Regions from separate parts of the Cytobacillus sp. Bva_UNVM-123 genome, predicted to be linked through region 2. Evidence: riboswitches for the same ligand, from Rfam matches in the RefSeq annotation. Region 2 holds a riboswitch; each other region holds the start of a gene.
The links. A riboswitch is a leader RNA that binds a small molecule or an ion and turns the genes downstream of it on or off. The one in region 2 is predicted to bind glycine.
Positions count from the first base shown of each region.

Region 1: it holds a riboswitch for glycine, as region 2 does, so the genes downstream of both, KDN24_RS25800 (phosphoglycerate dehydrogenase) here and lpdA (dihydrolipoyl dehydrogenase) in region 2, are expected to answer to the same signal.
Region 3: it holds a riboswitch for glycine, as region 2 does, so the genes downstream of both, gcvT (glycine cleavage system aminomethyltransferase GcvT) here and lpdA (dihydrolipoyl dehydrogenase) in region 2, are expected to answer to the same signal.

Region 1 covers NZ_CM177772.1:5,093,394-5,104,321, forward strand. The annotation lists gene KDN24_RS25790 (magnesium transporter CorA family protein) at 1-379, opposite strand, end outside; gene KDN24_RS25795 (magnesium transporter CorA family protein) at 401-1,336, opposite strand; M-box (ykoK) riboswitch at 1,517-1,691, opposite strand; gene KDN24_RS25800 (phosphoglycerate dehydrogenase) at 1,932-3,131, opposite strand; glycine riboswitch at 3,240-3,319, opposite strand; ZMP/ZTP riboswitch at 3,421-3,500, opposite strand; gene KDN24_RS25805 (DUF4190 domain-containing protein) at 3,727-4,011, shown strand; gene KDN24_RS25810 (GTP-binding protein) at 4,386-5,570, shown strand; gene rpmG (50S ribosomal protein L33) at 5,620-5,769, shown strand; gene KDN24_RS25820 (GyrI-like domain-containing protein) at 6,011-6,496, shown strand; gene KDN24_RS25825 (GyrI-like domain-containing protein) at 6,531-6,989, shown strand; gene KDN24_RS25830 (CidA/LrgA family protein) at 7,370-7,774, shown strand; gene KDN24_RS25835 (CidB/LrgB family autolysis modulator) at 7,740-8,420, shown strand; gene KDN24_RS25840 (methylated-DNA--[protein]-cysteine S-methyltransferase) at 8,477-8,956, opposite strand; gene KDN24_RS25845 (MarR family winged helix-turn-helix transcriptional regulator) at 9,216-9,629, shown strand; gene KDN24_RS25850 (hypothetical protein) at 9,745-10,413, shown strand; gene KDN24_RS25855 (hypothetical protein) at 10,410-10,694, shown strand.
Region 2 covers NZ_CM177772.1:1,124,829-1,135,756, forward strand. The annotation lists gene KDN24_RS05415 (Na(+)/H(+) antiporter subunit C) at 1-120, shown strand, start outside; gene KDN24_RS05420 (Na+/H+ antiporter subunit D) at 113-1,603, shown strand; gene KDN24_RS05425 (Na+/H+ antiporter subunit E) at 1,622-2,098, shown strand; gene KDN24_RS05430 (Na(+)/H(+) antiporter subunit F1) at 2,098-2,382, shown strand; gene mnhG (monovalent cation/H(+) antiporter subunit G) at 2,360-2,725, shown strand; gene KDN24_RS05440 (aspartate kinase) at 3,259-4,620, shown strand; gene KDN24_RS05445 (QueT transporter family protein) at 4,881-5,375, opposite strand; PreQ1 riboswitch class I at 5,384-5,428, opposite strand; gene speG (spermidine N1-acetyltransferase) at 5,582-6,109, shown strand; glycine riboswitch at 6,255-6,359, shown strand; gene lpdA (dihydrolipoyl dehydrogenase) at 6,632-8,032, shown strand; gene purU (formyltetrahydrofolate deformylase) at 8,078-8,932, shown strand; gene KDN24_RS05465 (FbpB family small basic protein) at 8,979-9,104, shown strand; gene KDN24_RS05470 (MeeY/MeeF family manganese export membrane protein) at 9,426-10,208, shown strand; gene KDN24_RS05475 (DoxX family protein) at 10,396-10,905, opposite strand.
Region 3 covers NZ_CM177772.1:3,335,281-3,346,208, forward strand. The annotation lists gene KDN24_RS17120 (sensor histidine kinase) at 1-213, opposite strand, end outside; gene KDN24_RS17125 (ABC transporter permease) at 213-953, opposite strand; gene KDN24_RS17130 (ABC transporter ATP-binding protein) at 954-1,853, opposite strand; gene lipM (octanoyltransferase LipM) at 1,999-2,835, opposite strand; gene KDN24_RS17140 (rhodanese-like domain-containing protein) at 3,020-3,400, shown strand; gene gcvPB (aminomethyl-transferring glycine dehydrogenase subunit GcvPB) at 3,645-5,105, opposite strand; gene gcvPA (aminomethyl-transferring glycine dehydrogenase subunit GcvPA) at 5,098-6,444, opposite strand; gene gcvT (glycine cleavage system aminomethyltransferase GcvT) at 6,465-7,568, opposite strand; glycine riboswitch at 7,818-7,908, opposite strand; gene KDN24_RS17160 (DEAD/DEAH box helicase) at 8,139-9,827, shown strand; gene KDN24_RS17165 (YqhG family protein) at 9,805-10,599, shown strand; gene KDN24_RS17170 (YqzE family protein) at 10,770-10,928, opposite strand, start outside.

The sequences.
Region 1 (10,928 bases), 1.2 Mb from region 2:
TTTGAAAAGAATCATGCTTCCCTGAAATTACATCGTTTATTAATGGAATGTCTTCTTTAGCGACAATCACTAAATGATTTTCCACATGAATGATTCCAAATGGCAGTGTTCGATAAGGCACAGCTTCATACAACCGTTCTTCATCCATCGCAATGGGGGCATTTAGAATGATAAGCGATGATGAATTGGTTTTTTCAATCCTTGGTCTTTCATGAATGTCTAATGATTCATGGAAGAAGGCCTTTGGAATATTAAGTTTATTCGAAACTATAGAAATCTCGACATCTGTCGGGTCTACGAGATAGAGTATCGTATTATGGGCAAAATGGGATACCGTTTGTAATCGGTTAGATTGACCACTTTGAAAAATTGTAAGCATTTGTTTTCCTCGCTTCCCCGTCTAAAATAGACGTTTTTTGTAAAATATCCAGCCCGTCGCTAAAATGATTATTGCTGAGAATGACATAAGAACGGCAAGGATGTACTCCCCATTCTGTTCTGGCAACGGGATGTTCATCCCATATATACTTGCTATTACTAACGGGAACGTAAAAATAACTGTTAAAGCTGTTAATACCTTCACGACAGCACTTAAGTTAATTTCAATCGCAGCCGAATAGGCATCCATCATATTCCCTAAATTTTCGTTGTAGATTTCAGATGTATCAAGAGCTTGCTGCATTTCGATAATGGCAGCTTGCATTAGCTTTTCCACTTCTTCATCCATTTCGAAATTTATCATTCTTGAAAGCTTCTGCATCATCATACGATTGACTTTAAGTGCCTTTGTAAAAAAAACAAGACTCTTTTTTATATTGAATAGAGTATACACTTCACGATTATTTATAGATTTTTGTATCTTCTTTTCCGCTTCGATGATTTTTTGATTAAGATCATCTAACGAATGTAAATAATAATGCGCAGATACAAGCAATATCTGTAAAGTTAAATATGTTTTCCTATTTGTAAAAATCGGCTTTACAAATTGCTTACTAAATTCCTGTAAAATTGGATGATTAATCCGACATATGGAAACAATTACATTGTTCGTTTGAATGATACCGATTGGAACTGTACGGAATGGTTCAGTTCCACCAATTTCTACTTCTAACGGTACATTGATAATAAGCATTAAACCATTTTCATTCTTTTTAATACGGGAGCGTTCATCAGAATCAAGGGAGTCGCGGATAAAGTCATCCGGTATTCCATGGCGGCTTGCGATATACTGTATCTCTTCTTCTGATGGTTCAGTGAGATGTATCCAGCAGCCCTGATAGATCTCAGACTGTTCTTGAAGCAGCCCTTTGTCATCGCTTTGATAAATTTTAAACATCGAAATGTCCTCCTCATCTGCTTGATTGAAACAGATTTAAGTTTTACAAAATTACTATCACAATCGGTTATACTGGGACTATCCATCCTAACCCCCTCCTTTCTTGAGAAAAAATTAAAAGACCCTCCAGGATACCTAGAGGGTCTAAATGAACGCACACAAAAAAGCACTCGTATTTTCACATTTCCCCCTAGTCGAGTTTTAGCACTATACACCGTAAAGAGTGATCCATTCACTCTTAGCCACATTATGAAAAGCCTTAATCCGGCAATTCCTGTTCTACCCATGGGCATCTTTCGATATTTCTGGGCAGTGGCCTATGTTTGCATAGGAGCCTCACCTAACGAGGTTATTTAATTCTCCACGCAATCGTAACGCCCTCCTTTCTATTTGTCAAGGGATAAATTTTTTGGCACAAGTCACCTTATTAGTTGGAAAAAGTAAAGACGAATAATCGATGCCGCCAAAAATTGAAATGTTTAAGTTGATCGACGTACTGCTTTCCTGCTCTGGTTTGCCCTTCCCACAAAAAATCCCCCACCCATTTTGCTACTTTGAAATGAGTGGGGGATTGATTTAACTAAAAAAATAAATTTTAAATAATCCGTACAGTTACCATGCCTTCAGTGTCATTGATTTTCTCCATTAAACTAGGAATAACATCGCCGTTTATTTTTTCATCTAAATCAATAATCGTATAAGCATAGTCTCCTCGACTCCTATTAATCATGTCTGCAATATTTAAATGGTAGTTGGAGATAGCTAGTGTAATCTTGCCGACCATATTTGGTATGTTTTGATGAAAAGCAGTGATTCGACACTTTCCTGTATAAGGTAAAGAGGCGTTAGGAAAGTTCACTGAGTTTTTTATATTTCCAGTTTCCAAAAATTCCTTCACTTGACGACTTGCCATAATAGCACAGTTCTCCTCAGATTCTACGGTAGACGCACCAAGATGTGGGATTGGAACAACATTTTTCATTTTCAATACAGTGTCATTTGGGAAGTCTGTAATATACTTGCCAATTTTCCCATTTTCAAGGGCCTTCGCCATATCCTCTTCATTGACAAGCTCACCGCGAGAAAAATTCAAAATATAAGTGTCAGGCTTCATAATACTAAAGGCATCAGCATTAAACATTCCCCTCGTGTCATCTGTTAGCGGTACATGTACAGTAATATAATCAGCTCTAGCAAACAGTTGATCGATCGTCATTGCCCGCTGGATGTTGCGGGATAAATTCCATGCTGTATCAACTGATATAAATGGGTCAAACCCAATTACCTCCATATCTAAATCAAGCGCATCATTTGCGACGAGTGCACCGATCGCACCTAGACCAATTACACCTAATGTTTTTCCCTTAATTTCTTTTCCGACAAATTGTTTTTTCCCTGCTTCCACGAGCTTAGAAATTTCGGCTCCTTCCCCTTCTAATGACCTTACCCAGCTTACTCCAGCAAAAAGATTACGAGATGAGGCCATTAAGGAAGTTAAAACAAGCTCCTTTACTGCATTTGCATTGGCACCAGGCGTATTGAAAACCACTATTCCTCTTTCTGTGCATGTATCGACTGGAATATTATTAACACCCACTCCTGCCCGTGCTATCGCCTTTAATTGAGTACCTAATTCCATTGCATGCATGTTAAAGCTGCGAACAACGATCGCATCAGGGTTATCGCTCTCATGATCGAGTGTATAATCATTCTTACCGAAAACATTTAACCCGCTTTCTGCAATATTGTTTAACGTTTTAATTGTTTTTATTTTATTTAAAGTCGTTGTGTTCATGTTATTTTCTCCTCTTTATTATCCATGAATTTTAATAATCTAATAAAAAAAGAGATTGGTGGTCTCCAATCCCTTCAGACGTCAAAAATAACAAATGAACATGGTATTTGTTATTCTTCTGTCCTTTTGCCTGAGATTTTGAACCCTTCGGCGCTGCAGATCTCTGCACCCTCTCCAGAAGCTGCTCCTGCTATAGTGTCACCCATAACAATCGTCGCATTTACAATATTTAGTTTTTGGTAAGTGAAATCTCCTCCTTATAGCATAAAGAGGCAAGGGATCATTCCCTTACCTCTGCCCAGGCGATCGGCTCAACGACACTATGTGCTCCCTTACGGTTATCCGTTTTCGCCAGTCACACATAGCCATTTTATTTCCTTTATCTTACCAAATACATTGGGAACGTTCAACCAGAAAATCCCTTTAAAAAAACATTATTATTTCGCTCCCATTAAAAATATTAATTGTATGTATAATATGTCAAAATACCCCGAAAATTGTTGACAGAATCCAATAATAATTCTAAATTATAATATAGTGGTAAATATATCCTATAAATATATATAACTACCAAATTTGGAAAGGGGTGAATAAAATGAATAATGAACAAACTCAAACAGTAATCGTACAAAAAGCAGAAGGTAATGGATTAGCGGTTGCTGGATTAGTTTTAGGTATAATTGGTGTTGTATTAAATCTAATTCCTTTCATTCCTTATATTCTAGGAATATTAGCAATCATTTTTGGTGCGATTGGAATGAAGAGCACAGTAAAAAGAGGGATGTCTATTGCGTCCATTATTTTAGGTGCTGTTTCGATTGGATTAAAATTATTATTTTGGATAGGCGTTGCTTCATTAGGTTCACTTGGCTCATTATAAGTCATTATTTTTATATTTTAACAATTCTTTTTAGGCGACTGAAATTCAGTCGCCCATTTTAATGTATCTTTGTAGGTGAAAAAACTTTTATTCGACTAAAATTACGATTAGCAACTATCCACGTACTTCTAAACTTAACAAGTGTAGCTCGAACTCACTATCCTTCAGAACACTTACTGATTAAACACCCTCTCTTGCTTTCTAAAAAAAAATGTACTACAATATAAATCGTAATCATTACGTTTTATATCAAATGTACTTAACTTAAACGAATTAATACCTCCTAATAAAGTTTCGATATAAATTCATCTTATTTGTATCGTAGTATACTTTTTAAATCGTAATGATTACGTTTAATGAATTGAGGTGAATACATGTTAACCAAATTACCCGTTACCGTTTTAAGTGGATACTTAGGCTCAGGAAAAACAACATTACTAAATCATGTATTATCAAATCGTGAGAATAAAAAAATTGCAGTGATTGTCAATGATATGAGCGAGGTCAATATTGATGCATCTATGATTAAACAAGGCGGCTTCTCTCGGACGGAAGAGAAATTAGTTGAGCTTCAAAACGGCTGCATTTGCTGTACATTAAGAGAGGACTTAATTATTGAAGTACAAAGGCTTGTGCAGGCAGGAGATATTGATTACATCTTAATTGAATCAACTGGCATTTCAGAACCTATTCCTGTCGCTCAAACCTTTACATATGCCGATGATGTCCTTGGAATAAACTTATCTGATTTTTGCAGACTAGACACGATGGTCACAGTCGTTGATGCGAATCGTTTCTGGCATGATTTTGCTTCAGGTGAGAGCCTGCTTGATAGAAAGCAAGCAACAGATGAGATGGATACCCGCGAAGTGGTGGACTTATTAATTGATCAAATTGAATTTGCGAATGTCATCATTTTGAACAAAATTGATTTAGTGGATGAAGAAAGCATTCAAGAACTTAAAGCCGTTTTGCAAAGGCTAAATCCAGATGCAAAATTGATTGAAAGCTCATATGGACAAGTAGCACTTAATGAAATCTTAAATACCCATTTATTTGATTTTGAAGATGCAAGCCAAGGGGCTGGATGGATAAAAGAATTAACAGAAGAACATATACCAGAAACAGAAGAGTATGGGATTTCTTCTTTTGTCTATCGAAGAAGAAGACCTTTCCATCCGGAACGATGGACAAACTGGCTTGATGATTGGCCAGCTGACATTGTTCGTGCGAAAGGATTTTTTTGGCTTGCCACTCGAAATGACATGACTGGATTAATCTCTCAAGCTGGACCATCTATTATATTGCAAGGTGCCGGGGAATGGTTGGCTGCTTATCCTGAAGAGGAAAGAGAACAAATTTTACAAGAAGAACCAGAGCTCTTGGAAAATTGGGATGAAACTGTTGGAGATCGCATGAATGAGCTAGTTTTCATTGGTATCGATATGAACCGAGAGGAGATTGAACATTCATTAGATGCCTGTTTATTAACAGATGAAGAAATGCAAATGGACTGGAGTACATTCATGGATCCGCTCCCACCGTTCTCTGCAGATTAATACCCTGTAAGACCCACCTAACAAAAATTGTCATGAAAGGAGTCAAATAATGAGAGTAAACATCACTTTAGCCTGCACAGAAACAGGCGATCGCAATTATATTACAACTAAGAATAAAAGAAATAATCCCGAACGTATTGAGCTTATGAAATACTCCCCTCGCCTAAAAAAGCACACATTACACAGAGAAACAAAATAAACGTCGAATGGAGAAGTAGCTAGACTAATCTAGCTGCTTTCTTTTTTTATTCGACGAAACTAGCAGCAACCCCTTATAAATTTTAATTTTCTGATAAATCAAAAGGAAAAACTAGACAAATGGCGAACATACCTATTGGATAGAAATATTGTTCTATCATAAGCCCCCTTAACTACACCAGGCAATATCACCAAAAAGCAGTGGGAGATTATTTAATAAAGGAAAAAAGGAGATGTAAACATTGGAACCCAAAGTTATAAAGTTGAATTCATTTCAAGTAATGGGCTATCACTTTGAGGCAAATCTTCAAGAAATTGAAAAAGAAGGACTAGGTAAGAAAACACTATTAAAATTACAAGAAAACGCAGATCAATTTATAAATAAAAGCGGAGATCACATTTATTTAGTGCAAATATACCCTATGAAAGAAAATTTCAATGCTAATGTAGATAAATTCACACAAATTATTGGTTTTGAAGTATCTGATTCAAGTAATATCCCAGAAGGAGCAATCCTCCATACGCTAGAGGAGAATTTATATGTAAAGTATACACATCGAGGGCTCGAAGCAGATTTGCACAAAACATATGATTACCTATACGGCAAATGGTTAATGGACAATGGCTACTTTCCAATTGGGTATGATGCCGAGTTATGGGATGAACGATATAAACCTTTTGATCCAGAAAATGAAATCGATCTGTTCATTCCTGTTAAAAAACAGTAGAGTCATTATGGAATTTTAAGGAGGATGATAAAGAATGAAATTAGAAAAAGTTGATTTTCAAATAATCGGAATAAAGCATACGGCCAATTTTGCTGAGTATCCTACCATCATCCCTGATAAAGTTCAACAAATGCAGAGACGTGAAAATGAATTATCAAATGTAACAACGAAAAGAGTCATTGTGTACGAGCCTAAAAAAGATCGTCATCACGATACGGGTTATTTCTATACAGGAGTAATTGTAAAGGAAGAAAATAAGAACATCCCCGATGATATGGAAGCTCTACATTTAGCGGGTGAATATGCGGTGCTCGAAACGATCTTCGATGGAAATCGAATGGGTGAATTTTACACAAAATTGGATCAATGGATTTTGGAAAATGGCTATCGGCATAAGCAAGATGAGTTAATCATTGAAGTTTACGAAGAAAAGGACGGCGAATTAGCTCTCACTATCTACATGCCTTTTTCACAAATAATACGATCATCTTAAACAGATAAGAAGAAGTAACTGACCCCCCTTCCCTCCAACAAAAAAATAATTGAGATTTCCAGCTCTACAATATAGAAATATTTCCGGTCAAGACTTTCTGGCAGGAGTTAGTGGTCAGTCGGTGCATTTTTTAAAGGTGTGGCTCTGTATTGAACCACACCTTGCCCCTTTTCTCAAAATTTCCATCAATCCTCTGTGCTTCTTATTATCTCATAAACTATCAATTAGAATACACATTCTTCTGCTTCAAATGATCTTGCCTATTTATTTACCCTTCTTGCATACAAAATTTGAATGGCTGGCATCCAGATTTTTTATTTTACCTATCCCATTTTCAGCAGTACACTTAGAAAGGAAAACAACTTAGAAAGGTGAACAGCATGAAGAAATTATTAATCGGATGTACTCAAATTCTCCTATTATGTGGTTTCACTTATGTAATGGGAAAATTATCAGGATTCCTTCATCTTCAAATACCAGGAAGTATAATAGGGTTTATCGTTTTGTTTATTCTTTTACAGACAAAAATCGTTAAATTGAAGTGGATTGAAGTTGGAGGAAGCTGGTTAGTTACTGAACTGCTTCTATTTTTTATTCCATCTGCCGTTGGAATGATTCATTATCGAGAGCTACTATTGGACAACGGTTTAAAAATTATCTTTATCCTTATCGTCAGCTCTTCTGTCGTCATGATTTGCTCTGGTTTAGTAGCTGAAAAAATGACAGCACGAAAGGAGTCAAAAGTAGAAAATGCTGACACTACTTTGTTTCATTCTCACCGTTAGTACTTATTGGGGAGCTAAATGGTGTTACCAAAAAACGAAAAAGGTGTATCTGTCACCATTACTTATCGCACCTCTCGTCATCATACTCATCTTAATACTTTTTAATATAAACTATGAAACATATAATCAAGGGGCTAAGTGGCTTACGATCATTTTACAACCTGCAACCGTCGCATTGGCGATTCCACTGTATCGCTATTATCCGGTACTAAAAAAATATTTCCGTGAAATTTTTGCAAGTGTATTGCTCGGGTCCATAATCGCTATTTTCGTTTCGTTTTTCTTAGCAAAGCTTGTGCATTTAAATCAAGACTTACTTGCAAGTATAATCCCATTTTCCATTACAACGCCGATAGCGATGGAAGTTTCAGATAAAATTGGTGGCATACGTACGATTACAGCTGTTTTTGTCATTATGACTGGTATTATCGGAATGGTACTCGGCCCTTGGATAATACGCCTTTTTCAATTTAAAAATGACATTACAAAAGGCGTATTATTAGGCACTAGCTCACATGGAGCTGGAACGTCAAAAGCATTAGAATTAGGCAGCATGGCAGGCGCTGTTTCAAGTATATGTATGGTATTAGCTGGTATCCTCACCTTTTGGCTCTTACCATGGATTTATTTACATGTATTAAGTTAATAGAAATGACAATAAAACTAAAACACAGTTTAATATGTTTTAGTTTTATTGTTCATCTAATTAGTTATGAAAGCTTGTTCATGCTGAAGAAGCCATTCTTTTCTCCACAAACCGCCAGCATAACCCGTTAATTTTCCATTTGCCCCTATAATTCGGTGACAAGGAATAACAATGCTTAATTTATTTTTCCCATTCGCACTACCGACTGCTCTTACAGCCTTTTCATTCTTAATCGATAAAGCAATATCCTTATAAGATCCTGTTTGGCCGTATTGAATCTTTGTTAATGCATTCCAAACAGACTTTTGAAACGCTGTCCCCTCCAAATTATATGGAATTGTAAATTGATTACGAGTTCCTTTAAAGTACTCATCAAGTTCATTAAAGCAATCTAGTAAAACCTTTGGCAAATCATCTTGAATACGATTGACGATTTTATCCTGATCAGAAAACAGGATAGAACAGATTGCCTCATCTGTACCTACAATTTCTATCACCCCAATTGGTGATTGATAATCTAATCTATACAAACTCATATTAGAACCTCCTTAAGTAAAAAGTTGATTACTTTATATAACCATAATTAAATCTTCGTTATTTAAGTTGATTTTCTTCCCCATTATTATACTTTAAAATAGATTCTTCTGAGTGAGCATTAATAGAAAGCATACATTCCTTTACAACTAAATAAAGGCATTCTGTTCTCCGAAATAAAATTAGAGGATAAACTCATGTTCTATATGTTAAACTTACTATATATTTTAATGAGTAAATATTATAATAGGCTGTGATAACATGTCAAAAGAGAATCAAATACATAATGTCGAAGTAATAATGAAGGAAATGCTTGAAATCCAACAAAAGTCTAAGATGTTCGTAAATTTGCTCTCTGAAGGAGAATCACTTTCACAAAACCAGCTTATTCTTCTCCTCCAGCTGAAAATAAATGGTGGGATGAAAGCGACAGAAATTGCTGATTTTTTCAGTGTGACCCCTGGGGCTGTTACATCAATGTGCGACAAATTAGAAAAATTGGATTTAATGCAGCGTGTAAGAGAAAGTGAAGATCGCCGCGTCGTCAACATGATGCTGACAAATAATGGCGAGGAAAAAGTTAATAAAATATTTTTAAAATTTTCCCATGAAAAATTAGCCGAAATAGCAAAGGTATTAATTGATGTAAATAAGTTAATGAGTACCATTTTTTAGGATTCCATTTAGGAATCCTTTTTTTATTGTTGACAAAGCTATACTGTTTATACTTTAATAAATATATATTTTAGTCGTTAAAATATATATTCATTAAAGTAAGGTGGTGTTTATTTTGATAAATAAACAGAGTCAGACGCTGCGCAAGTTAACGTTAACGAGCGGACATATGAAAGAATTAGCAACAGAATATGATCAATTAAACATACGTGGTTCTGTTGCCATACACAAAGACGTATCTCTCCTAATTATTTCCTCTCACGGGCATAGTACATTTCATTCTCATGTGAAAGCAAATCGTTTAAATGCCTCAGGATCGTGTCTGATGAAAGGCCATTGTGAAGTAAAGGAGATCAGGAGTGCTGGGAATTTAAAAATGAGGTCTGGGCAAGCACAGAACATTATTAGTTCAGGAAAACTTACGATTGAAGAAACTCTACAGGCGGAACACATAGAGATAAACGGCGTCATACATGCAAAAAAGCTACATGCCAAGCACTTGCAGTTAAAATTGGCAGGTGAAAGCAAAATAGAAAAACTTTATACAGATGAAGTACACATCGGAAAGGATAGAAAAACCATTTCCTTCTTAAAGAAAAAACTAATTTGCCATAGTATTAAAGGAAAACGCTTGGAGCTTTCATATACAAATGCAGAGATCGTTGAGGGAGACGTCATCATAATTGGAAACGATTGCGTTATTCAAACACTTTATTATAAAGAGGACTATACAATCTCTCCAAATGCAAAAGTTCAAAAAATCATACGGTGTGAAGTGAAATGAAGAAAATAAAAAAGATAATTCTCGCCTTTTTCATATCACTTTCAATCCCTGTTCTATCTGTCCTATATGTCGGTCTCATTTTAAGCGCCATCATCTCAATCCTTGCCGGCCTCTTACGAACGATTGGTTTTGAGCAAATTGAAATGAGCATTTGGAACGGAATGGAACTCCCTGTTGCTCTAAGTATCCCTTTATCTCTTATCGTTTCTTCCCTATTAATCATCGTCTCAGTCTATATAAAGCGCTCCATTAAATTTTGTGTTTCACATTTTAAATTCTAATTAAACAGGAAAAAGGCTCTCATATGTTCGAGAGCCTTTCAATATATGTTATTGAACTTTTATTTAGTAACATAACACAAACGGGGGGACCTTTTCCCGATAATTAGCTGCCTTCTTTGTTTCGGGAATCAAACAGCGAGACCTTTTCCCGATAGTTGACGCCCTCCTTCGTTTCGGGAATCAAACAGCAAGACCTTTTCCCGATAGTTGACGCCCTCCTTCGTTTCGGGAAGC
Region 2 (10,928 bases):
TTAACAGCTATTGTCATTAACTTTGGAGTTACAGCACTATTTTTAGTGCTTAGCTATCGAACTTATAAAACGTTAGGGACTGATGATATGGATAAATTGAGGGGAATGGATGATGAATAATATCGTAATACTGCCAATCATCATTCCGATCATTGCGGGATTGATCATGGTTATTTTCCGGAAAAATATCCGCTTTCAGAAAATAAGCAGCATACTTGCTCTATTAGCAATGGGGATTGTATCTGCATTTTTAATGGGTGAAATTAAAGAAAACGGCATTCAAACTTTGCATGTCGGTGGATGGAGTGCTCCATTTGGAATTAGCATTGTGGCAGATATGTTTTCTGCACTTCTCCTTGTAAGCACAAGCATTGTTGCCTTATTCACATTGGTGTTTGCCTTTCAGTCGATTGGCAAGGAAAGGGAAGAACATTATTTCTACCCGATGTTTTTGTTTTTAATATCAGGGGTGGCAGGTTCGTTTTTGACAGGGGATTTATTTAATTTATTTGTTTGTTATGAAGTGATGTTAATTTCTTCTTACGTCTTAATTTCACTTGGCGGTACGAAGATTCAGCTTAAAGAATCTATTAAATATATTTTAATTAATGTTGTTTCCTCGTTTTTATTTTTAGTAGCAGTCGCTTATTTATATGCGATGACCGGTACTTTAAATTTAGCGCATCTTTCATTAAGAATTGCCGAAATTGGCCAAGATGGTCTGATGACGACTGTTGCGCTGCTGTTTTTAATTGTGTTTAGCATGAAAGCGGCATTATTTCTATTCTTTTGGCTTCCAGGCGCGTATAGTGCTCCTCCTACTGCGGTTGCAGCGATATTTGCTGCTTTATTAACGAAGGTAGGAATTTACTCAATCTTTAGGATGTTTACACTAGTGTTCTATCATGAACCACAAATTACGCATTTGTTTATCGGCATTTTAGGTGCCTTGACAATGGTGTTAGGCGCATTTGGAGCAGTCGCCTACGGCGATATCAAAAAAATCCTCACCTATAATGTAGTGGTCGGAGTAGGGTTTATTATTGCAGGCTTAGCCTCATTTACGTTAATAGGTGTGACAGGAGCTCTTTTCTATTTAATCCATGATATTTTTATTAAAGCGCTGATTTTTCTGTTAGGAGGAACGATCATCTGTTTAACGGGTACGAGCAAGCTGAATGAAATGAGTGGCTTAATTCGAAATCATCCGTATTTAGGCTGGATGTTCTTCATTGCTGCACTTTCTCTCGCAGGAATTCCGCCGCTTAGCGGGTTTTTAGGAAAAGTATTCATTACGAGGGGAACCTTTGAAGCGGACTACTACTGGTTAGGTGCTATTGGTTTAATAACAAGTTTAATGGTGCTGTATTCCATTATGAAAATATTTATGAATGTGTTTTGGGGTGAAACAAATTTAAGCAGGGAGATGGAAAAAGGGACTACAAGAGGATTAATGTTCCCGATCGGTTGCCTAACTGCGTTAACAGTAGCACTAGGGGTTGGGGCAGAAGGAATTCAGTTGTATGTTCGCCTTGCTGCCGAAGGTTTAATGAATCCCGAATTTTACATTGAGGCGGTTTTAGGAAGGAATCCAATCCGATAGTATACAAGGAGGGTTACAATGCCAATTCAAGTGCTAACGAACCTTTTTATCGCACTTCTATGGATGTTTCTACAAGATGATTGGAGCATTTTATCCTTTATTGGAGGTTATTTTGTTGGCATACTCGTCGTCTTTAGCTTGAGACGTTTTTTTCCAACATCGTTTTATTTAAAAACAGTGTTTTCAATTATTAATTTGTTTTTAGTTTTTCTTCGCGAGTCGATTAGTTCAAGTATTTATGTGATAGGACAAGTGATTAAACCAAAAATTACTGTAACGCCTGGCATTTTTAAGCTAGAAACGGAATTGGAAAGCGACCTTGAAGTAACATTGCTTGCATTACTGTTAACATTGACTCCAGGTTCAGTTGTCGTTGAAGTAACGCCAAACAAAAAAGTGTTTTATATTCATGGCTTGAATCTTCCAGAATCCATCGATGCTGTTATGCAGTCAAAAGTTAATTTTGAGAAAGCGATAAAGGAGGTAACACGATAATGTTCGATCTGTTTCTATCAGTTTGTCTGTTTTTCTTAGTGATTTCCATCCTAACAGCCCTCTATCGTGTATGGAAGGGTCCTTCTTTGCCAGATCGAGTGATGGCTTTAGATAATATCGGCGTAAATTTGCTTGCAGGCGTTGCGATTCTGTCCATTGTGATGAGGACACATGCCTTTCTTGACATTATTCTTTTAATCGGGATTTTATCCTTTGTTGGAACAATTGGTTTTGCAAGGTTTATTGAAAGAGGTGTCGTTATTGAACGAAAACGTGTACATTGAATGGCTTGTCGCTGCTTTAATTTTCCTCGGTATCGTATTCAGCTTTCTGAGTGCAGTAGGATTAATACGCTTGCCTGACGTATATACTCGTGCCCATGCTGTCTCAAAAAGTGCTAATCTAGGTGTACTCTGTATATTATTTGGAACCTTTCTCTACTTTTTACTGACAGATGGGTACTTCAGTATCCGTTTGCTATTGGGTATTTTCTTTGTTTTCCTCACATCTCCAGTTGTGGCTCATCTCTTAAATAGAGCGGCCTACCGATCGAATGTACCACTTGCTGAAGAAAGCATTCAAGATGATTTACATGAATATTTACACGAAACGGAGACAGAGAAATAAGGAGAAGCGTATTCTTAACTGAATAGGCTTCTTTTTTTTGGCTTATTGGCAAGGTAATTATTATATGAATTTAACTAGTTTATGTAAAACGAAGGTACTCTTCCAATACGTTATGTCCACAGCATAAAGACAATTGTTCTCATATGAAGGAAAAACTCTTGATTATTTTCTGAATAAGAGTAAAATTAACTTTATCGCAGATTAACCGGCAGTAAGACTCCCACTTCAAGAATTTGAGGAAAAATTAATATTCTAAGTGGGAGATCTAACAGCCCGTAAAAGCCCGACGACGGACAGGATGTCCTAGTCAGGCGAAAGCCACAGGACGTGGCGCTTTGAGCGTGATTTGTTCAACTAACATTCAGTGGGGGGATGAAGGAAACCACCACTGAATGAAGTTTCACTTTATATTTTTGAAATTAGATAACGTCTAGCACATGCATCTTGTTCCCTCTAGTCCGTTATGGAAGTAGGGTTAGGCTGTTATGAAACAAAACAGGGTGTTTGTGCTTATCATATAAGGAGATGTGTGAATGAAGGTCGTTAAGTTTGGGGGGTCCTCACTAGCTTCTGGACAACAAATTGAGAAAGTATTTCAGATTGTTGTTTCCGATCCTAAACGGAAAATTATTGTTGTTTCGGCACCTGGAAAAAGATTTGCTGAGGATAGAAAAGTAACAGATTTATTAATTGAGTGTACGGAGCTGAGTTTATTAAATCTAAATCCAGAAGAGAGGCTCCAGTCAATTCTTGAAAGATATACTGCGATTGCAGATGAATTAGCACTCTCACCAACGATTATTAATGAGATCCAACAGGACCTATTAGAAAGGCTGAGTAGAGACAAAAGTAAGCCTGAACGTTTTATGGATGCGATGAAAGCAGCTGGAGAAGATAATCATGCGAAGCTAGTAGCAGCCTATTTTCGGAAGCGTGGGGTTGAGGCATATTATGTGAATCCAAAGGAGGCTGGGCTTTTCGTAAGTGCCGAGCCTGGAAATGCACAAGTATTGCCAGAGTCGTATGATAAGCTTTTTTTGCTTCGCGAACGACCAGGCCTTACCATTTTCCCTGGTTTTTTCGGATATAGTAAGGATGGAGATGTTTTCACCTTTTCCCGCAGTGGCTCAGATATTACAGGCTCTATACTTGCAAATGGAGTGAAAGCGGACTTGTATGAGAACTTTACAGATGTAGATGCTGTATATTCCGTCAATCCGTTTATCGTCAATCATCCGAAAGAAATTAAAGAATTAAGCTATCGAGAAATGCGGGAGCTTTCCTATGCAGGGTTCACCGTTCTGCATGATGAAGCACTTGTTCCAGCATTTAGGGCAGGAATTCCAGTTCACATTAAAAATACGAATAATCCAACTGCATCTGGTACAAGAATTGTAAATGAACGAGATCATATGAATGGCCCTGTGAGTGGAATTGCCAGTGGAGCTGGTTTTTGCAGTATTTATGTGAGTAAATACTTAATGAATCGAGAGATCGGCTTTGGTCGCAAGCTCTTGGAAATATTAGAAGGCTTCGGACTAAGCTATGAACATACGCCTTCAGGAATTGATGATATTTCAATCATATTAAGGGAAAACCAGCTTGATTCTGAAATGGAAAAAGAAATTAAACAGCGAATTGAAACAGAGCTGCATACGGATGAAGTTCTCATCGATCGTGGGATTGCACTTATTATGGTTGTAGGAGAAGGGATGCGCCACAACATTGGTACAACAGCGAGAGCGTCTAAAGCATTAGCAAATGCAGGCGTCAATATTGAAATGATTAACCAAGGTTCTTCAGAAGTAAGCATGATGTTTGGCGTAAAGGAAATTGACGAAAAACGAGCAGTTCAAGCACTCTACAATGAATTCTTCGCCCCTATCACCGTCTAAACCGGTGCCAGGCACCGCTCGTGGACAAAACCACCTATTTTGTCCGTCACCAGCGGACAACAGTAATGATTAAAGTAAAAAAAAGAGTTGGGACTTTAAGTTGTCCCAACTCTTTTTAGCTAGTAGGAAAGTTTAAGTTTATTAACGTACTAAAGTAAAATTACAGTCAAATAAATTACTGCTAATAACACCGCATAAGAAAAACTAAGCCTTCTTCGAAAGTACCCTCAGAATGCCAAGTTTTTCTAATGTGCAGCAAATTAAGCTTTTTCAATTAATTTATCAAAGTTCACTCGCTTATTTAAAGCATACATGACAGGTATTCCAACACCCATTACAACAAATTCCCCAATTGCAGTTGTAAGCCAAGTAAGCATGAACGGCCATTCAAATACAAGATATAGCTCAAGAGCAATAAGGAACATCGTAAAAGTGAAGACGATAGTGTTAACAGCCATCCCCAGCCAAATATTTTTGATAAAGCGACAACAAACAATCGTGATGAGTAAAGAAATAATCGTTTGGCCGACACCAAAAATAATGTCATAAGCAGGCATTGGCGAAAATAATAGATTTGCTAAAAATACACCTAACACCATGCCGTAAATATATTTTTTATTAAATACGACGAGGTGGTTGAACATTTCCGATACCCTGAATTGGATATTCGTAAACCCAAATGGCTGGATTAACATGGTGACAGCAATATATAATGCTGCCAAAATGCCATTGGCGACAAGTGTTCTTATTTTCATATTTAATTCGCTCCTTAGTTTTTTATCGTGGGATGGTTACGAACCACGTTGAGCAATCGCTCAAAGATAATATATTAATATATATTTAGAATCACGTCAATACATACATCGTTCTTCACTTTTCAATTTTTCGAATAAAATAAGCTTCTGTCACGATAATAAATAGAAAGATTAAATTTAGCGAATGACTCGGAGGATTGAACATATTGAGTGAGGTAGTAAAGCTAAGACCGTTGGAAAGAGAAGATTTGCAGTTTGTCCATAAACTCAACATTAACGCAAATATTATGTCGTATTGGTTTGAGGAACCTTATGAGGCCTTTGTTGAATTGCAGGATCTATATGATAAGCATATACATGATCAAGGAGAACGGCGTTTCATCGTGGAGAAAACTGGTGAGATGGTCGGGCTCGTTGAATTAGTGGAGATTGATTATATTCATCGGAGGGCAGAATTCCAAATTATTATTGATCCGAGGCATCAAGGACATGGCTATGCAAAGTATGCTACTCGTTTAGCAATGAACTATGCTTTCTCCATATTAAATCTATATAAATTGTATTTAATTGTAGATAAAAATAATGAAAAAGCCATCCATATTTATCAAAAACTTGGATTTCATTTCGAAGGTGAATTAATTGATGAGTTTTTTGTGGATGGTGAATATCATAACGCTATTAGAATGTGTATGTTTCAGCATCAATTTCTAGGAATGGACAACTATATGCAATAGTAGTCTATTCTTCATATAAGTAGGGTGAGGGGATGGAAAGGCTATACGATTCAAATGAAAGTAAAACCTTCTTAGCTCCTGCTATTTTACTTGACTTTAATTAATTATAGTATTATTCTAAATTTAGTGAAAATTATATTGGCGGATGACTTTTGTGGGAGAGAGCAAGTGTAACAGCCACCGAAGGAGCAAGTTCCAAAAAGAGACCCTTGGGACTAATCTCTCAGGTAGACAGAACCACAAAAGGACGCATCTCTGGAGAGCGCGTGTTAAATTACACGTCACCAAAGGGGCTCCCACATCAAATATGGGTAAACTCTCAGGTAAAAGGACAGAGAAGGGTAATTATTTAGCGATCCCTTTCTGTCCTTTTTTGTGTGGAAAAAATGATAGCCTACAGCTTTATCATGATTACATACGAGAATTTGTGAAGGTTTTTACATATAAAATTGGATATTTTGCGAAAAGGGGATGCAAATAGCAAATAAGAGTGAGCGAATCAAAGTCAAAGGGGAGAAGAAGTTGGGTAAAGAATACGATGTTGTCATTATTGGTGGGGGAACAGGTGGTTATGTTGCAGCTATTCGCGGATCCCAATTAGGATTGTCAGTGGCTGTTGTAGAAAAGGGGAAGCTAGGTGGGACGTGTCTTCATACAGGGTGTATTCCGAGCAAAGCATTATTACGTAGTGCCGAAGTATATGCGTCAACAAAAAAAGCGGATGTATTTGGAGTCATCGTACCAGAAGTAGGTATTGACTTTTCAAAAGTTCAGGCTCGAAAAGAAGAAATAACGGATCGTTTATTTAGAGGAATCCAACATTTATTGAAAAAAGGAAAAATTGATGTTTATGAAGGAAAAGGCAGGATTTTAGAATCGAGGAATGTCTCCGTTCAGTTAAATGATGGAGAGAATGAAGTTATTCTCAATCCAAAAAATATTATCATTGCAACAGGTTCAAGACCAAGGACACTTCCTAGACTAGAAGTAGATGGGAAATATGTCATGACTTCAGATGAGGCACTGCAAATGGAGGAGCTGCCAAAATCAATGATTATCGTCGGTGGAGGTGTCATAGGAATTGAATGGGCGTCTATGCTTGCAGATTTCGGTTTAGAAGTAACGGTCATTGAATATGCAGAGCAAATTATTCCAACTGAGGACAAAGAGATTTCAAAGGAATTACAGCGTTTATTGAAGAAAAAAGGGGTAAAAATGGTTACGGGCGCTAAAGTTCTTCCAGAAACATTAGAAAAAGGGGAACAAGTGTCAATTAAGGCTGAACATCGTGGAGTAGAAAAAGAATTCTCAGCTGACAAACTATTAGTATCTGTTGGGCGCTCACCAAATATTGAAGGCATTAGTCTTGAGAATACGACTGTCAATGTACATCGTGGTTTTATTGTTACAAATGAATATTATCAAACTGCTGAGCCTAACATATATGCAATTGGTGATGTCATTGGAGGTTTGCAGTTAGCTCATGTTGCTTCACATGAAGGAGTGATTGCGATTGAGCATATTGCTGGAAACAGCCCAACTCCACTAGATCCAACACTTGTGTCGAAATGTATTTACAGCAGTCCAGAGGTAGCTAGTATTGGGCTGACAGAAGATGAGGCAAAGGTTCAAGGACTAAAGGTTAAGACTGGTAAATTTTCATTCCGTGCAATTGGAAAGGCGCTTGTTATGGGAGAACCAGATGGTTTTGTGAAGCTAGTTGTAGAAGAGGAAACGAATAAGCTTGTTGGAGCACATATGGTTGGCCCTCATGTGACAAACATGATTACGGAAGCTGGACTTGCAAAAGTTTTAAGTGTAACAGCGCAGGATATTGCATCAACGATACATCCACATCCTACATTAGCTGAAGCGATTGGGGAGGCAGCTTTAGCTGTCGATGGGAATGCGATTCATGCTTAATAGACTCTTCCTTGCAAAACATACAACATGATCGGAGAGATGACAATGTCTACTAACAATCAATCAAGCAGAGCAGTCTTATTAATTTCATGTCCGGAAAAACTAGGGATTATTTCAGCTGTATCAAACTTCTTACTAGAACATCAGGCGAATATTGTCCGCTTTGATCAACATACGACAGATCCTCATGCTGGAAGGTTTTTTATGCGCATTGAATTTGAGCACGCTTCTGAAAATCTTGAACAAGATTTTCAAGTTTTGGCGAATGAGCATGCGATGGATTGGCAGCTCAGCAGTACAGAGAAAAGAAAAAGAATGGCCATTTTTGTTTCCAAAATGGATCACTGTTTGTTAGAGCTTATCTGGCGCTGGAAATCGAAGGAGCTGCTTGTAGATATTCCAGTGGTCATTAGCAATCACGCAAATTTAAGTGATGAAGTGGAGAGCTATGGACTCCCATTTTTTCATATTCCGTTGACACATGAAACGAAGCATGATGCTGAGAAAAAGGTGTTGGAATTACTGGATGGAAAAGTGGATTTTATCGTGCTGGCCAGATATATGCAAATTCTTTCGCCTAACTTTATTTCTCATTATCCAAATCAGATTATTAACATTCACCACTCTTTTTTACCAGCGTTTGTAGGTGCTAATCCATATGTAAGAGCATTTAACAGAGGGGTTAAGCTTATTGGGGCGACAGCTCATTACGTAACGAATGATCTTGATGAAGGACCGATTATTCAACAGGATGTCCAGCGGGTAAATCATCGCTATACGGCTGATGATTTGAAGACAGCTGGTAAGCATATTGAACGAATGGTTCTTGCTGATGCGGTTGCATGGCATATCGAAGACAGAGTAATTGTTCATGGAAATAAGACCATCGTGTTTGAATAGTTGAATATGGTTTTTGAAAAATAAAGAGCAAAGGGAGAGGTTATCAATGAAGAGAAGAAGATTAACGTTATCCGCTTTAATTAAGAAAAATAAAGAAGAAATAATGCAGGATAGTGCGCAGTTAAAAAAAATTGAGAAGCGGATTGATGACAGAATACTTAAAGCAAAATAAAGAAAATTTCTTTTGACAATGATTAGGGCTATCGATTATGATATAAATATAAATAGTTGAATAGTTCTCCTAAAGGGGAGTAGCTTTAACAACAAAGTCGTCATTTCGGAGTGCAATCTCTCGGCTTTGTTGGCAACATAACGTTGTTAGCAAGACCTTTACCTAAGAAGGTAGAGGTCTTTATTTGTTTTTTAGACCTTTACCAACAAGTGGTAAAGGTCTTTTTGAATTTAAGGAGGGGATGTTCTTAGGCGGAGCATAAAGGCAAGCAATGGAAGGTTAGACTAAAACGGCAATGAAACGAATGGAGGATAACACGATATGGAACTTTCAATTTTATTAGAATATGGCTGGGTATTATTACTCTTAGTTGGATTAGAAGGACTTTTAGCAGCAGATAATGCACTCGTTTTAGCAATTATGGTCAAGCATCTTCCTGAAAAGGAACGTAGAAAAGCCTTGTTTTATGGTCTTGCTGGCGCCTTTATTTTCCGTTTTGGCTCCTTGTTTGCGATTTCATACCTTGTAGATATTTGGCAAGTGCAAGCAATAGGTGCTCTTTATCTTTTGTTTATCGCCTTTAATCATATTTTTAGAAAAGTATTGGTGAAAAAGGGAGAAGATGCAGCAAAACAACAAGAAGAGAAGAAAAAATCAGGCTTCTGGATGACTGTTTTCAAAGTGGAAATGGCTGATATCGCATTTGCGGTCGATTCGATTCTAGCTGCAGTTGCCTTAGCGATGGCATTGCCGAGCTCAGGCTTACCGAAAATTGGCGGGCTTGATGGAGGAAAATTTCTTGTGATTTTTGCTGGAGGCTTTATCGGATTAATCATTATGCGCTTTGCAGCTAACTTTTTCGTTCGATTATTACACAAAAAGCCTGGCCTAGAGGTTGCTGCATTTCTTATCGTTGGCTGGGTCGGCGTAAAATTATTAGTTTACACATTATCTCATGAGGCTTTATCTATTTTACCAACAGGCTTTGCAGAATCGCCTGCATGGAAAATGACGTTCTATGCTGTTCTGATTCTCCTTGCTTTAGGAGGATGGTTTTTATCGAAAGGGAAGGATGAAGCAAGTATCGAGGAAAAAGCAAGTTAAACTGAAAAGAAAAAAATGCATTGTTAATGCTGTTTTTCTCATATTAAACTTCATATTTGCATGTTACTATAACAAATTTAGTTTTTGATTAAGAGTAAAAATAGGAACATACAAAAAAAAGAGGGGCTCCTAAAAGTTATACTTTTGGAACACCCCTCTTTACATAAGGTTCATTTTATCTGTCTATCTATGCTGAAACAATTTGGCCTTTATCTTTTCCTTTATTGAATAATTTTCTTAAATAAGGTGTTACATAGCGGTCAAGACCGAATTTACCAGCATTATAACCAGAAACAGCGATGAAGATTGCTAGCATAATATCAAATGGGTTACTAGATACTGTACCTGCAAATAAGAAAGAGAAGTTCATAACCATTGCGAAGAAAGCTGCGTAAGTTGTTAAACATCCTAGAATTAAACCAAGTCCTACTAAGAATTCTCCCCAAGGAATAAGAAAGTTGAATACTTCAGCGTTAGGTACAGCAAAAGATTCTAAAAACTTAACATATGTCGGATATACTAATGCTTCTCCTTTTGCAACAGGGTTTGCAACTGCACCTGCTAAAAATCCACCTGCGTCAAATCCACCTGTGATTTTCCCCCAACCTGCTGTAAGCCAATGCCAACCTAAATAAATACGAATAACAGTTAAAATTCCAGCGACAATGTTGTTTTCACGCAATAATTTGTTAAACATAAAACCCCATCCTTTCAAAATAA
Region 3 (10,928 bases), 2.2 Mb from region 2:
GAGCCAATAGGGAAAAGAAGCTGTAAAAAAATAGAGCTGCCTGTAAGATATTAAAAACAAGCCAAGCAGCATGTAACCAATAAAGGCTTTAAACCCGCTTAAAAAGGAAAGATAATATCCAGGCATAAAAAGATAAACTAAAAAAATATAGGGAAAAAAGCCATACTTAGATGGAAATATTTCTATTTTTCTTCCCATAACTGCCATATTCATTACACCGCCACTTCCTGCTTTCTCCTTATATAACTTGATAATAGCATAAATAGGACTAAGTAGCCGAGCAATACAAATACATTTAGCCATTCAGGCATATTTCCTCTTATAATCGCCCATGCTCCACTTCCTAGATGATAGGAAGGCAGCCATTTTCCAAAACTTTGCACAAACTCAGGCATGATCTCCATCGGCATCCACATACCTCCTGAAATCGCCAATATCATATAAAAAACATTACTAATTCCCGAAGCTGTATCTACTCTTTTCATCGTACCTATTAATGTGCCTATAGCTAGAAATGGGGCTGATCCAAGTAAAATCCAAAATGCACACATGAGCCATTCAGTTACACTCAAAGAAACATGATTAATGATTGCACCAGCAGTAAAAATTAATATAATTGAGAAAATATGGATAATTGTTTGTCCAATCATTTTTGCTGAAAAATAAGCAAAATCAGATAAGGGAGTAATGCGCATGAACATGGACCAGCCTTGTGAACGCTCCTCTACAAGTCGAATCCCTAGTGTCATAATGGAAGAGCCCATTACACTAAAAGCTGTCATCGACATTAAATAATGGGCCTGCCATTCCTGTTTATCTTGAATACCTGTATTAAATATTTTTGTAAAAATAAAATAAAACAATATTGGCATGAATAATGACCAAAATACATAGTATGGATTTCGAAAAATTCTCAAGAATTCTGCTTTGCACTGCATACTAAAACCGCTCAATTAAATTGCCTCCCTTTTTCCTGTTAACTGTTCGAAAGCTTCTTCTAACCTTCCACTTTCAACTTGAATTCCACTTATATTCATATTTCTCGAAAAAATTACCGCAAGTACAGCATCTGTATTATCCGCCTCTAAATAAATTCGATTATGCTTTATATACACTTGGGACACACCTGCGATTTGCTCAAATTCCTCAACCGATAAATGAGAACTCGCTTGGAACGAAACCGTTTTTTTCGTTAGCTTTGCTTTAATTTCTTTTGGAGTTCCATCTTTAATGATGGAGCCATTATGAAACAATATAATTCTTTCGGCAACATCGTCCGCTTCCTGTAAATAATGAGTGGAAAAAATAATGGTTTTTCCCTGTTCTTTCAATTTTTGAACCGTTTCCCAAAACAATTTTCTCGATGCGATATCTAATCCGACAGTCGGCTCATCAAAAAATAACAAATCAGGGTTACCTGCCATTGCAAGTGCAAAACTAAGTCTGCGTTTTTGACCACCTGACAGCTTATGCGCTCGTTTATTTAAATCTTCTTCATTTAACCCCGTCATTTTAATTAATTCGTTAAATGAAACTGGATGAGGGTAATAACTTCTAAATAATTGAATAACTTCTCTTACCTTCAATCCATCTATAACACTGACCTCTTGAAGCATCGCTCCAATTCTTTCACGGACTTCCTTGTCTTTAGGAGCTTTATTAAAAATTTGCACATTCCCACTTGTAGGTTCTAGTAAACCGAGCATCATCATAATCGTTGTCGTTTTTCCAGCCCCGTTAGGGCCAAGAATGGCGACTACCTCACCTTTTTTAATCGAAAAAGAAACTTCGTCAACTGCCTTTTTATTTTTGAACTCTTTTGTCACATTATTTAATAAAACAATCGGTTCCATTTTTCCACCTCCGTCATAACTAACTTTATTTTAAAATGGAGGGAGAAATGGGGTTAGTAGATTATGTCACAACTATAAGATGACATTTGTCATTTTTTAATTACCCACTTCCCTTGTTAATAAAAAAAAGCGGCTAGCGCCGCTTCTACCTCTTAAAATTCCATTCATCTTGTTCATAACGTTCTTTCGCAATTTTAGTTACATAAGCCATCTCATCCACTGATAATTCATAAGGCTCAAGCTCAATATGAAGCCCTTCTTCAAAACCCTTTTTAAATGCTTCTTTTGCTTGTTCGAGTGTGACTCGTGTCTTACTAATTTCATTAATGGCAACCGCTTTATTTTTAAATGCTTTTTGCATCCGTTCCTTTACACGTTCATTTGGATAGTTAAATAAACTGAATAGTTTCTCCTCTTCAATATCGAGTAAAATGGATCCGTGTTGAAGAATGACACCCTTTTGTCTTGTTTGTGCACTACCTGCAACTTTCCGTCCCTCTACAACAAGCTCATACCAGCTCGGCGCATCAAAACAAACAGCGGAGCGAGGATTTTTCAATGACTCTCTCTCTTCAATCGTTTTCGGAACAGCGAAATATGCTTCCATCCCTAAATGATGGAATCCTTTTAAAATTCCTTCAGAAATAACACGATATGCCTCTGTGACCGATTGAGGCATATTTGGATGTTCCTCAGACACAATCACACTATATGTAAGCTCATGCTCGTGTAATACACCCCTTCCCCCTGTCGGTCGCCGGACAAAACCAAGCTTATGCTTCTTTACAGCTTCCATATTAATTTCTTTCTCAACCTTTTGAAAATACCCAATTGAAAGTGAGGGTGGATTCCAGCCATAAAAGCGAATGGTCGGAGGAAACTGTCCTTCACTATTCCAATCTAGCAATGCTTCATCAAGAGCCATATTGAAAGAAGGTGAACAATTACCTGAGTCAATAAAACGCCAAATTTCTTTTTTCATTAGAAAACCTCATTTGCATATTGATAAACTACTATTAATTGTAGCAAAATTTTTCAAAGAGGTCTCCTTTTCTAAAGTCATTTATCAAGGAAAAAGAAGATTTTCAACGGTTCTACTTTACTCATATGATTGAAGGCTTATATAATAGAGTAGGCGTAGTAAAGCGTGAAAGGAGAAAGACATATTGGATACACTTTATTTCCTGTTAATTATTATCGGGGCATTTCTTGTTTATACGATTGTAACTTGGCTATATCAGCGAAAAATCGTTAAAACACTAACAGAAGAACAATTTCGCGAGGGTTACCGTAAAGCCCAATTAATCGATGTTCGCGAACAAAATGAGTTTGACAACGGTCATATTCTCGGAGCGAGAAATATTCCACTTTCACAAATGAAAATGCGAATGAAAGAGCTTCGTCCCGACAAACCCGTTTATTTATATTGTCAAAGCGGTATGAGAAGTGGGAGAGCAGCACAATTTTTATATCGCAGAGGCTATAAAGACCTTTCACAACTCCAAGGCGGCTTTAAAAAATGGACTGGAAAAGTGAAAACAAAATAGCAAAAATGATCATGTTAAACCAATAGATGGTTTTGCTTTACGGTTACATTATTATTAAAAGAGTTGGGGGATTTCGATTTTACCCTTTATCAAACTTCGATTGAAATTCCGATAAATTTTCCAACCTTGCTAGATCATTTAAAAGCTTATAAGTAAATAAAAGCTGGAGAAGAAAATGAAATCTTTTTCTTCTCCAGCTTTATTTTTAAGTCTTATTGAACTCCCTTTTAGGGAGGTAATAAGATTATTGTTTTTGATAGCGAAGAATCGGCTTACGAGCAGCAAGTGTTTCATCAAGACGACCAACAACTGTATTATGTGGTGCTTCTTGAATGATTTCTGGATTCTCTTCTGCTTCCTTCGCAATTTGAAGCATAGCATCGATAAACGCATCGAGCGTTTCTTTCGATTCTGTCTCAGTCGGTTCAATCATCATACACTCTTCCACAATCAATGGGAAGTAGATTGTTGGTGGATGATAGCCGAAGTCTATGAGACGTTTAGCGATATCAAGAGCACGTACGCCGAGTTTCTTTTGACGATTTCCACTTAATACGAATTCATGCTTACAATGTCTATCAAATGGAAGGTCATAGGCATGCTGCAATCTTCTCATCATATAATTTGCATTTAATACTGCATATTCAGTTACAGCTTTTAAGCCGTCTGGTCCCATTGAACGAATATACGTATAGGCACGAACATTGATCCCGAAGTTTCCGTAATATGGCTTAACACGTCCAATGGATTGTGGACGGTCATAATCAAATACATATTTATCGCCTTGTTTCGTGATGACTGGTTTTGGAAGATAAGGAATAAAATCTGCCTTTACACCAACAGGACCTGAGCCTGGTCCGCCTCCGCCGTGTGGGCCAGTAAATGTTTTATGAAGATTCAGGTGAACAAGGTCAAATCCCATATCTCCTGGACGAACTTTAGACATAATTGCATTTAAGTTCGCTCCATCATAATACAGTTTTCCACCTACACCATGAACAATTTCAGCCATTTCAAGAATATGTTCTTCGAATAAACCGATTGTATTTGGGTTTGTCAACATTAGTGCTGCTGTATCTTCACCAACAACACGACGTAAATCCTCAATGTCAACAAGGCCATCTTTAGTCGATTTAACCGTAACGGTTTCAAAGCCCGCTACTGTTGCTGAAGCAGGGTTCGTACCATGTGCTGAGTCAGGAATGATGACCTTTGTCCGGTTAAAATCACCGTTTGCTTCATGGAAAGCACGGACCATCATTAAGGCTGTCCATTCTCCATGCGAGCCTGCTGCAGGCTGAAGGGTCACTTCATCCATACCAGTAATTTCAATTAAATGCTGTTGCAGGTCATACATAAGTTCTAATGCACCTTGAACACTGCTTTCATCTTGCAAAGGATGCAAGTGAGCAAATCCATTATAACGCGCTACATTTTCATTAATCTTCGGATTATATTTCATTGTACATGAACCTAATGGATAGAAGACTGAGTCAATACCAATATTACGTTTAGAAAGTGCAGTGTAATGACGCATAATATCTAGCTCAGAAACTTCTGGAAGCTCTGGTTCTTCCACTCTGAAATATCCCTCTGGAATTAGCTCATTAATATCAGTTTCCGGAACATCCATTTCCGGGAGACTAAACCCAATGCGACCAGGTTTGCTTAATTCAAAAATGAGTGCTTGATCGTCCTTATGCATGGTACTCCCCCATTTCTTTAACAAATGTATCGATTTCTTCCTTCGTTCTTAATTCTGTAACGGCAACGAGCATATGATTTTTTAAATCGGAATAATCTCGGCCTAAATCATAACCACCAATGATTCCTTTTTCAAGAAGCTTTACATTTACTTCTTTAACAGGGGCATTTAATTTTACAACAAATTCATTGAAAGAATGGCCATCAAAGACAATCTCAAACCCGTTTTCTTTGAATTGTTTTTTCGCATAATTCGCTTTTTGAAAATTCGCAAGCGCCATTTCCTTGACACCTTTTTTACCTAATGCTGTCATTGCGACAGATGCAGCTAAAGCCGTAAGGGCTTGGTTTGAACAAATATTAGAAGTCGCTTTTTCTCTACGAATATGCTGCTCACGAGCTTGCAATGTTAAAACGAAGCCACGGCGGCCTTCCTCATCAACCGTTTGACCAATAAGACGACCCGGTACTTTTCGTACTAATTTATTTGTTACAGCAAAATACCCGCAATGTGGTCCACCAAATGCAGTTGGAATGCCAAATACTTGTACATCACCAACGACTACATCCGCTCCAAATTTCCCTGGTGGTGTTAGTGCACCTAGTGCAAGTGGATTACTTGAAACAACAAACATGGATTTATGTGCATGAATGATTTCCTCAAGCTCTTTTAATGGCTCGATTCTACCTAAGAAGTTCGGATATTGTACAATAACCGCAGCAACATCTTCATTAATCAATTCTTTAAGAGCCTCAACATCTGTAACTCCTTCTTTTTGAGGAATTTCAACAACTTCAATGTATTGACCCTTCGCATAAGTTTTCAAAACTTCCTTAGACTCAGGATGAACTGTAGTTGATATTAACACCTTTTTGCGGCGAGTATGTCCTGCACTTAACATGGCAGCTTCGGCTAAAGCGGTGCCGCCATCATACATAGAAGCATTCGCAACTTCCATACCTGTCAGCTCACAAACCATCGTTTGAAATTCAAAAATGGCTTGTAGCTCCCCTTGGGAAACTTCAGGCTGATATGGTGTATATGCTGTATAAAACTCTGAACGGGATAGAACATGATCGACTATGACTGGCATATAATGATCATAAACACCTGCTCCTAAAAAAGAAGTGTTGTTTTTTAAATCTGCATTTTTTTGAGCCAATCCAGCTAATTCTTTCATTAGCGCAGATTCTGTTGCTGCTGGTTTAATATTGTATTCGCCTTTAAACCTTACTCGTTCAGGAATATCATTGAATAACTCATCAACTGAGTTCACACCGATAACATCGAGCATCTCTTTCTTATCTGACTCAGTCAGCGGTAAATAACGATGTTTCATCATATAATCTCCCCCTTTTATTATTTTTCTCTTTTATAGAAAGGTGTAGGTGCCACAATTGCTTTTAGGCGCTTTCCACGAATTTCTACTTCCACTTCATTTCCAATATTTGTATATTTCGTATTCAATAGAGCTAATCCAATATTTTTCTTCAATGTTGGTGATTGTGTACCTGTTGTCACTTCTCCGATCTTCTCTTCACCTATGAAAACAGGATAGCCATGACGAGGAATTCCACGATCAATCATTTCAATACCAGCTATCTTTCGATTTAAACCATTTTCTTTTTGGCTTAACAATACTTCTTTTCCGATAAAGTTAGCATCTTTATTTACTTTAACCGCAAAGCCAATACCCGCTTCTAACGGTGTAATATCTTGAGAAATTTCTTGGCCATAAAGGACAAGATTTGCTTCAAATCGGAGCGTATCACGAGCACCTAAACCACATGGAATGACTCCTTCCTCTTGCCCAGCTTCTAAAATATCCTTCCAAATGGAAACAATGTCCTCGTTACCACAATAAATTTCAAAGCCGTCTTCACCTGTGTAGCCAGTTCTAGACACGAGTGCCTTTCTACCATTTAAATCTACATCATTTTGGAATTTAAAAAATCCGATATTTGCTAAGTTTGTTTCACTAGCCAGCTTTTGAAGCACCCGCTCAGCTAATGGACCTTGGATGGCAACTTGAGCTGTTTTATCAGAAATATTTTCAATTTGTACATCGCCTTCAAGATGGTCACTTAGCCATTTATAGTCTTTTTCAATATTTGAAGCATTTACAACTAATAAATAATGATCATCTGCATACTTATAGACGAGCAAATCATCTACTGTTCCGCCATTTTCATAACTCATAGCCGTATACAGGACACCGAATTCTTTTAATTTTGAGATGTCATTCGTCATCATTTTTTGAAGATATTGAAAGCTGTCTGGCCCCTTTACAACAATCTCACCCATGTGAGACACATCAAATAATCCAGCTTTCGTGCGAACTGCTTCATGTTCCTCTTTAATGCTTGAAAACTGAACAGGCAGATCCCAGCCCCCAAAGTCAATCGTTTTCGCACCATGGTCTTTATATACATCAAACAATGGTGTACGTTTTAACTGTGACATTTACTCATCCCCCTTTTATCCTTTGTAAAGCTTAGAAATTCGCCAATAGAAAGGAGCTCTTCATAAGAAAAGGACAGAAAACCCCCTCTAAAAATGAGAAGATCTCTGTCCTTGCACCTGAAAGTTTACCGTTAAACGGCTTTCCCCTTTGGTGGCCCCTTTTTGAATAGAATCGATCATTTGAAGCTCACAAGCTTATCAAGCTTCAAAATTCACACTTTCAGAAAAAAAGAGCACTCTCCAGAGCTACGTCAAACAAGAGTTCTTTTGCCTGAGAGATTCACAATTTCATTGCTTGCTCCTTCGGCGCTACATAAGTAGTCTCTCCCCTTGTCATCATCCGCATTTATAAAATTTTCCAAGTTGGTTCATACTAAGAAAAAATAGCATTTAATAGGACTACATAATCAACTAGTTTCCAAAACAGATTGTTACATAAGCCCTGCTGGTAAAACAAAATGGAAAATCATTATCGTTAAACGATAAACAAATGAATGTGGCAAATTTCAAAACTTTCAAAGCTATTCTAATCCTACCATTAGAATTGCTTTTGAGCAAGGAGTTGTTTTCATGCCTGTACAGATCAAATTTGAGTCCCTCTGGCAAAACGATTTTTTAAAACGGACAGAGGAGGATGGGCCTTGGGGATGTTGGGAACTTTATAAGTTAACAATGGAGGCAGAAAGTCATACGATCATTCCTGAATTTGAGGGATTACAAGCCCCAAAGCATTTATCAGGACTTACGCCTTTGCCACATCAATTGGAAGTGGCAAAGCAAGTTGTCGAAAACATGAATGGAAAGGCAATTCTCGCTGATGAAGTCGGATTAGGAAAAACGATTGAAGCTGGATTGATCTTAAAAGAGTATATGATTCGCGGACTTGTAAAAAAAGTATTGATACTTGTACCCGCTTCACTCGTTACACAATGGGCCTTTGAGCTAAACACGAAATTCTTCATCCCTGCGGTCATACAGCGAAAAAGCTATGTTTGGGATCAATGTGATGTCGTCATATCTTCAATCGATACAGCTAAACGCAATCCCCATCGCGATATTATTTATAAACAAGACTATGATTTAATTATTATTGATGAGGCACATAAACTGAAAAATAATAAAACGAAAAACTATGAGTTCGTTCAAAACTTAAAAAAGAAATTTTGCTTATTATTAACTGCAACACCTATTCAAAATCGGATTAGCGAGATTTTCAATTTAGTCTCTCTCCTAAAGCCCGGTCATTTAGGGAGTGAATCCGTTTTCTACGAGAAATATCACAAGGATTCACGAAGCTTAAATGATGATGAGCGTTTAAAAGCACTTGTGAATAAAGTAATGATTCGAAATCGTCGAGAGGATACAGGCATCCAATGGAAAAAACGGACGGTCGAAACGATTCCAATCGATTTTTCCCCTGAGGAACGAGCATTATATACCGCTATTTTAAGCCTGCGTGGAGATGAAAATTGGCAAAGCTCAAGTTCATTTTCAATCATGACCCTTCAGAGGGAGGCATGCAGCAGTAGAGAAGCTGTTTTTTTTACATTAAAAAATATGCTCGCTCGAAAAGAAAATCCAACGAAACAATTCGAAAAAAAAATCCATGATTTAATGGCAATCATCGAAACCGTACAAAAAAATTCAAAAGCCGTGAAAGCACTTGAACTAATTAAACAAATTAATGATAAAGTGATTATTTTCACCGAATATCGTGCTACACAAATGTATTTGCAATGGTTTCTGAAACAGCATAATATTACATCTGTTCCTTTTCGAGGTGGTTTTAAAAGAGGAAAAAAAGATTGGATGAGAGAGTTGTTCCAGAAGAATGCCCAAGTTCTGATTGCAACTGAAGCTGGTGGCGAAGGGATTAACTTGCAATTTTGCAATCATATTATTAATTTTGATCTGCCATGGAATCCAATGAGGCTGGAACAAAGAATTGGTCGTATTCATCGCCTTGGTCAAGAAAAGGATGTGCATATTTTTAACTTTGCCACTAAAGATACTGTTGAAGAGCATATTTTAAAATTACTATACGAGAAAATTCATCTTTTTGAAAAAGTAATAGGTGATTTAGATGATATTCTAACAAAACTTGATTTCGGAAATTTTGAAGACTATTTAGTTGATATTTTCGGTAATTCCAGTTCTGAAGGCGAAATGAAAATTAAGATGGACAATTTAACGGCCATGATTCAATTTGCTGAAGAGCTAAGGGAAGGTGAGATGAATGCAGCAACAGGAAATTCATAATTTTCTCGAACGATACTTTCAAGCAAATGGCTGTACAATCATCCATAATGGTCCAGGATTTCTATCGGTAGAATTAACGATTGACTTAGATAAAGAACTGATGAATCGCCCGTTTTATTGGCATTATTTAGAGAAAACTGGTGGCACTCCAAATCCAATGAGCCTTACGCTCATTACAGAGCCTAATTTAGCTCCAAAAGACTTAAAAGGAGAAATTATTCACTTCGGCTCCCCTAGATTGCACCAAATTTTCGCTTCAACACGAAAGCTTGCCGGTTTTATTCGCTTATATGAAGAGCAGCAGCGCTCTCCTGTCACGCAAACCTCGTTAAAACCATGGCTTGGGATGAATATCCGCATTTCTTATCAAAGTGACAGAAAGCGAGATGTACTTAAATCAATCGGTTTACAACTAATTAATGGGCAAATGATTGAAAACTTTCATGATAAGCTACTAGAATTAAAGCTTACTCGAAAAATTCCAGATTACTCCTTTACCATCTCGCCTCTCATCATGCCAAAAAGCGGGATGTTAAGAGTGGAGAAATTTCTTAAAGAGCAGCTTGAGTTAGAGGATCATTCTTGGGCAGAGGCTGCAAGAGCAAGATGGGATAAAGATTTAACACTGCTTGAACATTTTTATGAAGAGCTGGACGAAAAAGGAGAAGTTTATGAGATTGAAAAAGCCGCATTGAAAGAGCAGTATGAACCCAAAATTTCAATTTCAATTGTCAATGGTGGATTATTTTATTTAACAGATTTGGCTATTTAATAAGAAAAGGGTAAGTGCCTTGGTCAAGCGCTGGGGCTAGACATTCATCCAACTTCAAAAATTTTATGCTTTCTTATTAAAAATAAAAAAGCTAAACTCCTTCGGAACAAACAATCTGTTCCGAAGGAGCTTAGCAAAGCAGCTTAGCTTGAAAATATTTAATTCCTACTTTATATAGGTCTCTTCTTTCTGTACTTCCTTTTAACTTGATCGTAAAAAATATATGGAAGAATCCCAAACCATTTTAACAGAAAGGGTTCTTTCATTTCCTTTTTCTCGATATGTTGCCGTTTTCGCTCTTCCTTTGGCTGGTCAATATATTTGATAAC